Regions from separate parts of the Comamonas sp. 14P8.1.4 genome, predicted to be linked through region 1. Evidence: predicted binding sites of a transcription regulator. Region 1 holds the regulator's gene; each other region holds the start of a gene.
The links. Region 1 encodes FNR, which switches genes on or off when oxygen is low (the NO sensors DNR and NnrR bind a similar motif). Its sites were predicted from a motif close to TTGATNNNNATCAA; they were not measured.
Positions count from the first base shown of each region.

Region 2: the regulator FNR is predicted to act here: its motif matches at 1,460-1,473, upstream of AC27VO_RS01235 (bacteriohemerythrin).
Region 3: the regulator FNR is predicted to act here: its motif matches at 2,285-2,298, upstream of cyoA (ubiquinol oxidase subunit II).

Region 1 covers NZ_JBYOKN010000004.1:74,575-77,851, forward strand. Annotated here, with positions in the region: gene ccoG (cytochrome c oxidase accessory protein CcoG) at 1-129, shown strand, start outside; gene AC27VO_RS09620 (FixH family protein) at 196-483, shown strand; gene AC27VO_RS09625 (hypothetical protein) at 666-917, shown strand; gene fnr (fumarate/nitrate reduction transcriptional regulator Fnr) at 1,041-1,766, opposite strand; gene hemN (oxygen-independent coproporphyrinogen III oxidase) at 1,966-3,277, shown strand, end outside.
Region 2 covers NZ_JBYOKN010000001.1:255,161-258,437, forward strand. Annotated here, with positions in the region: gene tyrS (tyrosine--tRNA ligase) at 1-756, shown strand, start outside; gene AC27VO_RS01235 (bacteriohemerythrin) at 915-1,364, opposite strand; gene glmU (bifunctional UDP-N-acetylglucosamine diphosphorylase/glucosamine-1-phosphate N-acetyltransferase GlmU) at 1,604-3,040, shown strand; gene AC27VO_RS01245 (sensor histidine kinase) at 3,060-3,277, shown strand, end outside.
Region 3 covers NZ_JBYOKN010000010.1:53,804-57,080, reverse strand. Annotated here, with positions in the region: gene cyoB (cytochrome o ubiquinol oxidase subunit I) at 1-965, opposite strand, end outside; gene cyoA (ubiquinol oxidase subunit II) at 1,028-2,062, opposite strand; gene AC27VO_RS13615 (MFS transporter) at 2,487-3,277, shown strand, end outside.

The sequences.
Region 1 (3,277 bases):
GTTGCGGTGCGGGTGCAGATCCCATATGGGTCTGCGCAGGCGGGCTCACACCCGATCGAGTTCGAGATCACGGCGCAAAGCGGCCAGGGTCACGTGCTGGAGAAGTCGGTGTTTATCGTGCCGCGCTAAAAGCGGTGCATGGTGTGTGGAAGGCGTAGCCCTTGCACACCCTGTTTGATTCAAAGAGAGTTTGGTATGTCTCAGATTGCAAAGAAGCTGGAAAAGAAGTCGGGCCCCTGGTGGAAATACGGGCACGTATGGCTGGTGCTGGCAGGCCCTGCGATTGTCGTGGTGGCCGGTGTGACAACGGCCATGATTGCCATGCGCGGTGCAGATCCGGTGGTCGATGAGAACTACTACCAAAAGGGGCTGCATATCAATCAGGAGCTGCGACATGCCGAAAAAAGCCTGGCCCCAGCCGGTGCGGCACGCAACCATGCCACCACGCCGGATGCAGACTTGCCTGATCTTTCACCCAAGTAAAACGGGTGCTTCACTATCAGTAGCTGCTAGCGCTTGGTATGCAATGGCTTGAGGATTGAATCCATTTCAAATCATTGCTTGATAAGCGCTTGCAGCTATTGTTTTTATTGAGTGTTTCTCCCACACACCAGCCAAAGGATCGATGTTCACAATAGGTACAGACTTCATGCGAAGGAGGGTGTATGTGGACACGTCGTTTAATGTGGATTCTGTGGCCTGCCTTCTTGGCGGCCGGTGTGATGGAAATGCTGGTGTTTGCCGCCTTTGATCCGCAAGACATGTTGTGGCTGGGGCAGGGTGTGCAGCTGTCCCGCACGGCCATTTACACCTTGGCATTTTTTGCATTCTGGGCCGTGTTTGCGGCGGCGGGTTATCTGACGGTGCTGCTGTCCATGTCTGCCGCTGAGGTGAATGCACAGCCCTCTGCACTGTGAAGTGAAGCGCCTGGCCGCATAAGTCGCCTGCGCTGGCGCTGCGCCGCTGGTTAGCCTGAACGTTGGCCATAAAAAAACCTCCCTGGCGAAAGCGGGGAGGTTTTTTTTGATGGTGGGTAGCGCTTATTTATTGCATTCGTGCTGGCTGTTGACCAGACGTTGCAGGGCCGCCGTATCCAGAATGCGCACGTGGCGCTGTTTGACTTCCACCATGCCTTCTTCCACAAACTTGGAGAACGTGCGGCTGACGGTCTCCAGCTTCAGGCCCAGGTAGCTGCCGATTTCTTCACGCGTCATGCGCAGCACCAGCTCAGAAGACGAGAAACCGCGGGCATGCAGGCGTTGCACCAGGTTCAAAATGAAGGCAGCCAAGCGCTCTTCGGCGCGCATGCTGCCCAGCAGCAGCATCACGCTGTGCTCACGCACAATTTCGCGGCTCATGACTTTGTGCACATGGCTTTGCAGTGCGGTCACTTCGCGCGAGATTTCTTCCAGACCATCGAAAGGCATCACGCACACTTCCGCGTCTTCCAGTGCGACGGCGTCACAGGTGTGGTGGTCATTGACAATGCCATCCAAACCAATGATTTCGCCGGCCATCTGGAAACCGGTCACTTGATCGCGACCATCTTCTGTGGCGACGCAGGTCTTGAAAAAACCGGTTCGAATGGCGTAGAGCGATGTGAATGCTTCTCCATTGCGAAACAGCGTTGCTCCGCGTTTGACTTTGCGGCGCGTGGCCACAATGTCATCAATGCGCTGCAGCTGCTGCTCATTCAGGCCTACGGGCATGCAGAGTTCGCGCAGATTGCAGTTGGAGCAGGTAACTTTGATGGTTGGAGGAGTCATGTACTCAAAAGCCCGGGGTCTTGGAGAGATCAAAGGCTTGTGCGGTTAAAGATCAGAAAAAAGAAACTATCGAATTGCTCGCAGTTGCTATGAATGATGTAAGTTAAATTGTGACATCGCTTGTACAGCAACCTCTTGATGCACGTCAAGGATGAAGGTGGCCAATTGTTGCAAAGTCCTGTCATCAAGGAAGAACTTCATGACAGTTGTCACCCCCGAGCTCTTGCGTCGCTATGACGTGCCAGGTCCACGCTACACGTCCTACCCCACAGCGGATAGGTTTGTGGAGGCGTTTGGCGATAGTGACTATATCTTGGCCCTCAAGCAGCGCAAAGTGGCCGCTGCGGCCAAGCAGCCGATGTCGCTGTATGTGCACATCCCGTTTTGCGATTCGCTGTGCTACTACTGCGCCTGCAACAAGATCATTACCAAGCACCATGAGCGTGCGGTCACCTATATGCGCTATCTGGAGCGTGAGGTGGATCTGCACCTGCAGCATTGCGGTCGTGGCCAGGCGGTGAGCCAGTTCCACGTCGGTGGTGGGACACCAACCTTTCTGACCGATGATGAATTGCGCGCGCTGTGGGGCATGCTGCGCGAGCGCTTTCAGTTTGACCCTGCGGGGGAGTATTCGATTGAAGTCGACCCACGCACTGTCACGCGAGAGCGACTGGCGGTACTCAAGGAAATCGGCTTTAACCGCCTGAGCTTTGGCGTGCAGGACTTTGATCCCGAGGTGCAAAAAGCCGTGCACCGCGAGCAGCCCGCAGAGCAGGTGTTTGATTTGGTGGCGGCTTCGCGCGAGCTGGGTTTTGAGTCGATCAACGTTGACCTGATCTACGGACTGCCCAAGCAAAATCCGGAATCGTTCGCGCGCACGCTGCAGCAGGTGGCGCAGTTGCGGCCCGATCGCATTGCGCTGTATGCCTATGCACATTTGCCAGAACGCTTCAAGCCTCAGCGGCGCATCTTGCAGGCCGATTTGCCATCCGCGCCCGACAAGGTGGGTATGTTGTCGGCCGCGATTGAGAGCTTTATGGCTGCGGGTTACGTCTATGTGGGCATGGATCACTTTGCCCTGCCGGAGGATGCATTGGCAGTGGCCAAGCGCCAAGGGCGTTTGCACCGCAATTTCCAGGGCTACAGCACGCAACCCGATTGCGACCTGATTGCGCTGGGCGTGTCTGCGATTGGCCGTGTGGCAGCAACGTACAGCCAAAATGCAAAAACGCTGGAAGAGTATTACGACCTGTTGGACCAAGGGCGCTTGCCCGTGGTGCGTGGTTTGGCCTTGTCACGGGACGACACCATTCGCCGCGCGGTGATCATGACCATCATGTGCCAAGGCGAGGTGTTCTATGAGTCCATCAACAGTGCGTGGCTCATCGATTTCAAAAAATATTTTGCAGCAGAAATTGAGGCGCTGGCAGACCAGCAGGACGAAGGTCTGGTGACGATTTCCGATGACTGCATCACGGTCACCCCCAAAGGGTGGTTCTTTGTACGTGGCG
Region 2 (3,277 bases), on a different contig from region 1:
CGCATGATGGAGCGTAACGACTTCCACACGCGCTTTACCGAAGGCAGCTCGATCAGCTTGCACGAGTTTCTGTACCCGCTGCTGCAGGGTTACGACTCGGTGGCGCTCAAGGCCGACCTGGAACTGGGCGGTACCGACCAGAAGTTCAACCTGATGATGGGTCGCCATCTGCAGGCTGAATACGGTCAAGAGCAGCAGTGTGTACTCACAATGCCCTTGCTAGTGGGGCTGGACGGTGTGCACAAGATGTCCAAGTCCAAGAACAACTACATCGGTATTACCGAAGACCCCAACACCATGTTTGCCAAGGTGCTGTCGATTTCGGACGACCTGATGTGGGACTGGTACACCTTGCTGTCGTTCAAGAGCATGGCGGAGATCAACGCGCTCAAGGCCGAGATCGAGGCCGGCGGCAACCCCAAGCACGCCAAGGTGGCACTGGCCAAGGAAATCACCGCGCGCTTTCACAGTGCAGAAGCGGCCGAGGCCGCAGAGCAGGATTTCAACAACCGCGCCAAGGGTGGCATTCCTGATGACATTCCCGAAGTGAGCCTGACTGGCGCACCACTGGGCATTGGTGCGCTGCTCAAGCAAGCCAACCTGGCACCCTCGGGCAGCGAAGCCAACCGCCTGATCGACGGCGGCGGCGTGCGCATCGACGGCACGGTGATCAGCGACAAGGGCTTGAAGGTTGAAGCCGGTACCTTTGTGTTGCAAGTGGGCAAGCGCAAGTTTGCCCGTGTGACGCTGGGCTAAGCAGCAGCGCCCTCGGCACCCCAGGCTGCAGTCCTTTGCAAGGGCTGCAGCTTTTTTATGGGTCTCTAAAAAGTGAGCTGCATGCGCTGATGGTTGAATGATTTTGGTGTGTTTTGTGTCAGATCTGTTTGTTTGACCTGCGCAAGGTGCTCTCTTTTTTATGCAGTGTGCGGCAAAGCGGCTGCGCTGCCGCTTGCTGCAGGGCTTGCCATGGCGGCTTGCAGGAACGGGACATAGGCGCGGTCTTCTTCCAGGATGTGGTGCAGCAGCCAGTCTTTGAGAAAGTCCATCGCTTCGAGATCCACGTCTTCTCCGTCTTCAAAGCGCATCAGCCAGTCCATGGCTTTGGTGGTGAACTGGGCATGCTCGGCCGTATGTTCCGCGGTCTGCGGGTAGCCATAGCGCTGGAACATCACCTCTTCCTCAATGAAATGGTTGTGGGTGTAGTCCACCAGGCCCTCCAGCACCTGGGCGATGACGGCGCGCTCCGGGATGGGGTCGTTGACCACTTCATGCAGGGTGTTGATCAGGTGCACCAGGGTCTGGTGCTGCGCGTCAATGTGGGGAATGTCCAGCATGAGCGCGCTGGACCACGGCATAAAGGTCATGAACGTTCCTTTCTGGTGGGTGAGTGAATGGCGTTACAGCATGCAGAAAGGGCCGCCGGTCTCCAATGGGGACGCGCAGCGGTTGCTGGTGATGTCTGATCAAAATCAAACCCGGCAAAGGGAGGTGTCGTGTGCTGCCCACGGCAGCGGATGCGCGGTCTTGCTTGGCAGACCCGCAGAGCGCGGGATAATCACCCGCTGTAGCGCCAGCGTTGGCTGGCCCCAACACTGGTTTTTTTATGTCTCAGAACGCACTTCCTCTTGATATCGTCGTCATGGCTGCCGGCAAGGGCACCCGCATGAAAAGCCGCACCCCCAAGGTGCTGCAGAAACTGGCGGGGCGTGCACTGCTGCAGCATGTGCTGGATACGGCGGCGCAGTTGCAGGCCCGCTCGGCCGTGGTGATTACCGGCCACGGTGCGCAAGAGGTGGAGACGGCCATTGCCCAGGGCCGCAGCGCCCAGGCGCTGGAGCTGAAATTTGTGCGCCAGGAGCCCCAGCTGGGCACTGGCCACGCCGTGCAGCAGGCGGTGCCTGCGCTGGCCGATGACGGCATGGTCATCGTGCTTTCGGGCGATGTGCCACTGACGCAGGCGCAAACGCTGCAGGATCTGGTGTCGGCGGCAGACAACCGCCGCATGGCGCTGCTGACCGTGACTTTGGACAACCCCACGGGCTACGGCCGCATCGTGCGCAATGCGCAGGGAACGGTGCAACGCATCGTGGAGCAAAAAGATGCGAATGATGCCGAGCGCGCCATCACCGAGATTTACAGCGGCATCATGGCCGTGCCTGCCAAGCAGCTGTCGCAATGGCTGTCCCAACTGAACAACAACAACGCCCAGGGCGAGTACTACCTGACCGACATCGTCGCCATGGCGGTGGCCGATGGTGTGGATGTGGTGGCCCACCGCATCACCGATGCGGTGCAGGTGGCGGGCGTGAACAGCCCGCTGCAGCTGGCGGAGCTGGAGCGGGCCCACCAGCAGCGCCAGGCGCTGGTGCTGATGGAACAGGGCATTCGCCTGGCCGATCCGGCCCGTTTTGATGTGCGCGACGATGTGCGTGGCAACGCCGCGCAACTGCTGTGCGCACAGGATGTGGAAATTGATGTCGGTTGCATCTTCACCGGCAAGGTTGAGTTGGGTGAGGGCGTGCACATTGGCGCGTACTGCCACATCAGCAACGCCGTGATTGCCGCAGGCGCAGTCATTCACTCGTTCACGCACATCGATGGTGAAAAACTGGGTGCCAGCGTGGGCGAAGGCGCACTGATTGGCCCGTTTGCCCGCTTGCGTCCTGGCGCGCAGCTGGGCAAGGAAGTTCACATCGGCAACTTTGTCGAGGTGAAGAATTCCACCCTGGCCGATGGTGCCAAGGCCAACCATCTGGCGTACCTGGGCGATGCCACGGTGGGTGAGCGCGTGAATTACGGCGCGGGTTCGATCACTGCCAACTACGACGGTGCCAACAAGCACCGCACCGTGATTGAGGCCGATGTGCATGTGGGCAGCAACTGCGTGCTGGTGGCCCCTGTCACGCTGGGTGCCGGTGGCACGGTGGGCGGTGGCTCCACCATCACCAAGAGCACCGAGCCCGGCGCTTTGAGCGTGGCGCGCGGCAAGCAGGTGTCGATTGCCAATTGGCAGCGCCCTGCCAAGCAAGCTAAGGCCTGAAGCGCCAGTGACGCAGCCCATGTCCATGTCCACCCCGGTGCCTGCAACGCTCGAAGCCGCCCAGGCGCTGATCGCGCAGCAGCAGATAGAAATTGCCCGCTTGCACAGTGCGCACGAAGCATGGATGCGCGCCGTTGCGCATGACTTGCGTGCACCGCTGCGGCATGTGGTGTCTTTTGCGCCCTTGCTCCAAGAGTCGGTGCAGGCGCTGGTCGCGGCAGCGCCGCAGGCGACAGA
Region 3 (3,277 bases), on a different contig from region 1:
CCGAACAGGCGTTTCTTGGAGTAGGTTGCCACGATTTCGGAGAAGATACCGAACACTGGCAAGACCAAGATGTAGACCTCAGGGTGACCCCAGATCCAGATCAGATTCACGTACAGCATGGGGTTACCGCCCAGCTCATTCGTGAAGAAGTTGGTACCGAAGTAACGGTCCATGGACATCAGCACCAAAGCTGCAGTCAAGATCGGGAACGAAGCCACGATCAGCGCATTGGTACACAACGAAGTCCAGATGAACACAGGCATCTTCATCAGATTCATGCCAGGTGCACGCATCTTGATGATGGTGACGATCAGGTTAATACCCGACAGCGTCGTACCCACACCTGACAGCTGCAACGCCCAGATGTAGTAATCCAAGCCCACACCCGGATTCTGGTGCCCCAGGTTAGACAGTGCCAACCAGCCCGAAGTCGAGAACTCACCCAGGAACAACGACACCATCACCAGCACAGCGCCGGTAGCCGTCATCCAGAACGAGAAGTTGTTCAGGAAGGGGAAGGAAACGTCACGTGCACCGATTTGCAGTGGAACCACGTAGTTCATGAAACCCGTGACCAAAGGCATGGCCACAAAGAAAATCATGATCACGCCGTGCGCCGTGAAAATCTGGTCGTAGTGATGGGGAGGCAAATAACCCAAGTTATCGCCAAAGGCCATGGCCTGCTGGATACGCATCATCACCGCGTCAGCAAAGCCACGCAGCAGCATGACGATACCGAGGATGACATACATGATGCCGATCTTCTTGTGGTCGATCGAGCAAATCCAGTCACGCCACAGAGGCGCCCAGAGCTTGAACTTGGTCAGTGCGGCAAACACCACCAGACCGCCGAGCACCACGGCGAGAAAAGTCCACAACACGATGGGCTCATGCGCCATCGGTATGGAGTCCCAGGTGATCCGCCCAATGAGCGGATCATGGGGCATTGTTGTTGGTTCAGACATATCGAGTCTCTTGCTAAATGGCCGAAAAGCGGGCCGCAGCCTGCTTTCCTTCCGTCAACTGCTTACTGCTGTGCCAAAGAACGTTGGTCCATCAGGGCCACGACTTGGTCAGCGTTTTCGACAGAACACACATCTTCAGGCAGGTTCAAACCCACCGCCTTCATGTAGGCAGCGCCGCCAGCAGCGTCGATGGCCATCATGTGGTGCATGCACATTTTTCCTTCTTCCACGCATCGGTTCAGAACGCGGTCGTACAAGCCGTCTTGTACGGAGGAGAAGCGTGTCACGGGGTGACGTTCGCTAGGCTTGACCAGGTCCAAATAGCTGTCGCGGTTCAGCGGAGCATTGGTATCCTTGGCCTTTTGTACCCAGGCGTCAAAGCCTTCGTTGCTCAGGCCATGGAACTTGAAAGTCATGCCAGAGAAACCAGCACCGCTGTAGTGCGAGTTCAAGCCCTTGAAGACGCCTTCGCGGTTGATCACGGCATTCAACTCGGTCTGCATGCCAGGCATGGCATAGATCATGCCGGCCAGATCAGGCACGTAGAACGCGCTCATGGTGTGTGTCGAGGTCAACGAGAAGTGAATCGGACGATCCACAGGCGCGGCCAGCTCATTCACCGTCGCAATACCTTGCTCGGGATAAATGAACATCCATTTCCAGTCCATGGCAACGACTTGCACTTCCAGGGGCTTCACGTTGGCATCCAACGCTTTGCTCTCGGAGATACGGTCCAGCGGACGGTAAGGGTCGAGCTTGTGAGTGCCGATCCATGTCAGAGCGCCAAGCGCAATGATGATGATCAGCGGCACACTCCAGATGACCAGCTCAAGAGCGGTCGAGTGGTGCCACTCGGGGTCATACTCGGCTTCGGTATTCGACTGGCGATACTTCCAGGCGAACAACAGAGTCAGCAGAATCACGGGAACGATGATGATCAGCATCAACAAGGTGGCTGTAACCACCAAGTCGCCTTGCTGAGCAGCAATGTCCCCTGCGGGATTAAGCACGACAGCCTTGCTGCAACCGGTAAGGGTCGCAAGTAAAGCAGCCGCAGCGAGCCAGGCTGGCCCGCGGGTTTCCGTGGATGTAGGCATGCTGTTAACGCGAAAAAACGCGCGTTGTTAGGTGTAAACGCGGATTACTAAACCAGCTGAATTTACTCTTCTCCCCCATCTTCTTCCTGCCCCCCACTGGTCAACGCAGTGCCGCGTGATGTCTTTACGTAGGAAAGTACCCCCCCAAACTGTCAATAGACCTCCATCAAAGAATGTCTAAATCCTTGATTTTTCAGGACATACTGAAATAAGAAAAACCTCTTGATAAATGTCAAGTGGACCCCCATATCGGGGCATTCCAGCCACAGTGAACACCACGCTTTAACCGTGGTCTTTGCTACTTTTATGTAGCTCAGACATCCCAACAAACCCTTTTCCTACAGCGCAGACGGATAAATCACGCTTGTTGACATCCATCAAGCCGCGTACAAGTGGTGCATTGTTTTCGAGGAGGCATGCACCTATGAATGGCTTTGCACACACCCACAACCCCATGGGCGCCGGTTCTGTGAACCCGCAACAGGCAGAGGCAAAACACCGCGAAAACATCACCCCCGGTGAGATCGCCGCTGGCGTCATCATTGGCCGAGCCTCGGAGTACTTTGACTTCTTTGTCTTCGGCATTGCCTGTGTGTTGGTGTTTCCCTATGTGTATTTCCCCTTCCTTTCCACACTGGAAGGCATGCTGGCGGCATTTGCCGTCTTCGCGCTGGCATTCATTGCGCGACCGATCGGCACCCTGCTCGGCATGGAAATACAGCGCCGCTGGAGCATGGCCGCCAAGCTCACCATTGCGCTGTTTCTGCTCGGCAGTGCAACCGTGGGCATTGCACTGCTTCCCAGCTACGAAAGCATTGGCCCTCAAGCCATCTGGTGGTTGGTCGGCCTGCGGATCGCGCAGGGACTGGCCGTCGGTGGCTCGTGGGAAGGCCTGCCCTCTCTGCTGGCGCTGAACGCACCCAAGGAAAAACGCGGCTGGTGGGCCATGATTGGCCAGTTGGGCGCCCCCATCGGGTTCGTGGTGGCCGCTTCAGTCTTTGCGTACATCTACAACCAACTGCCCCATGACGAGTTCATCAGTTGGGGCTGGCGCTATCCCTTCTGCGTCGCTTTTGCGATCAATGTGGTGGCACTGTTTGCCCGCCTGCGTCTGGTGGCTGACGAGGAATACACCAACCAGTTCAAAAACATGGAGCTGACCCCTTCCGCACCCTTTGAGATGTCACGCAGCGGCGAAGGCCGCAATGTGCTGCT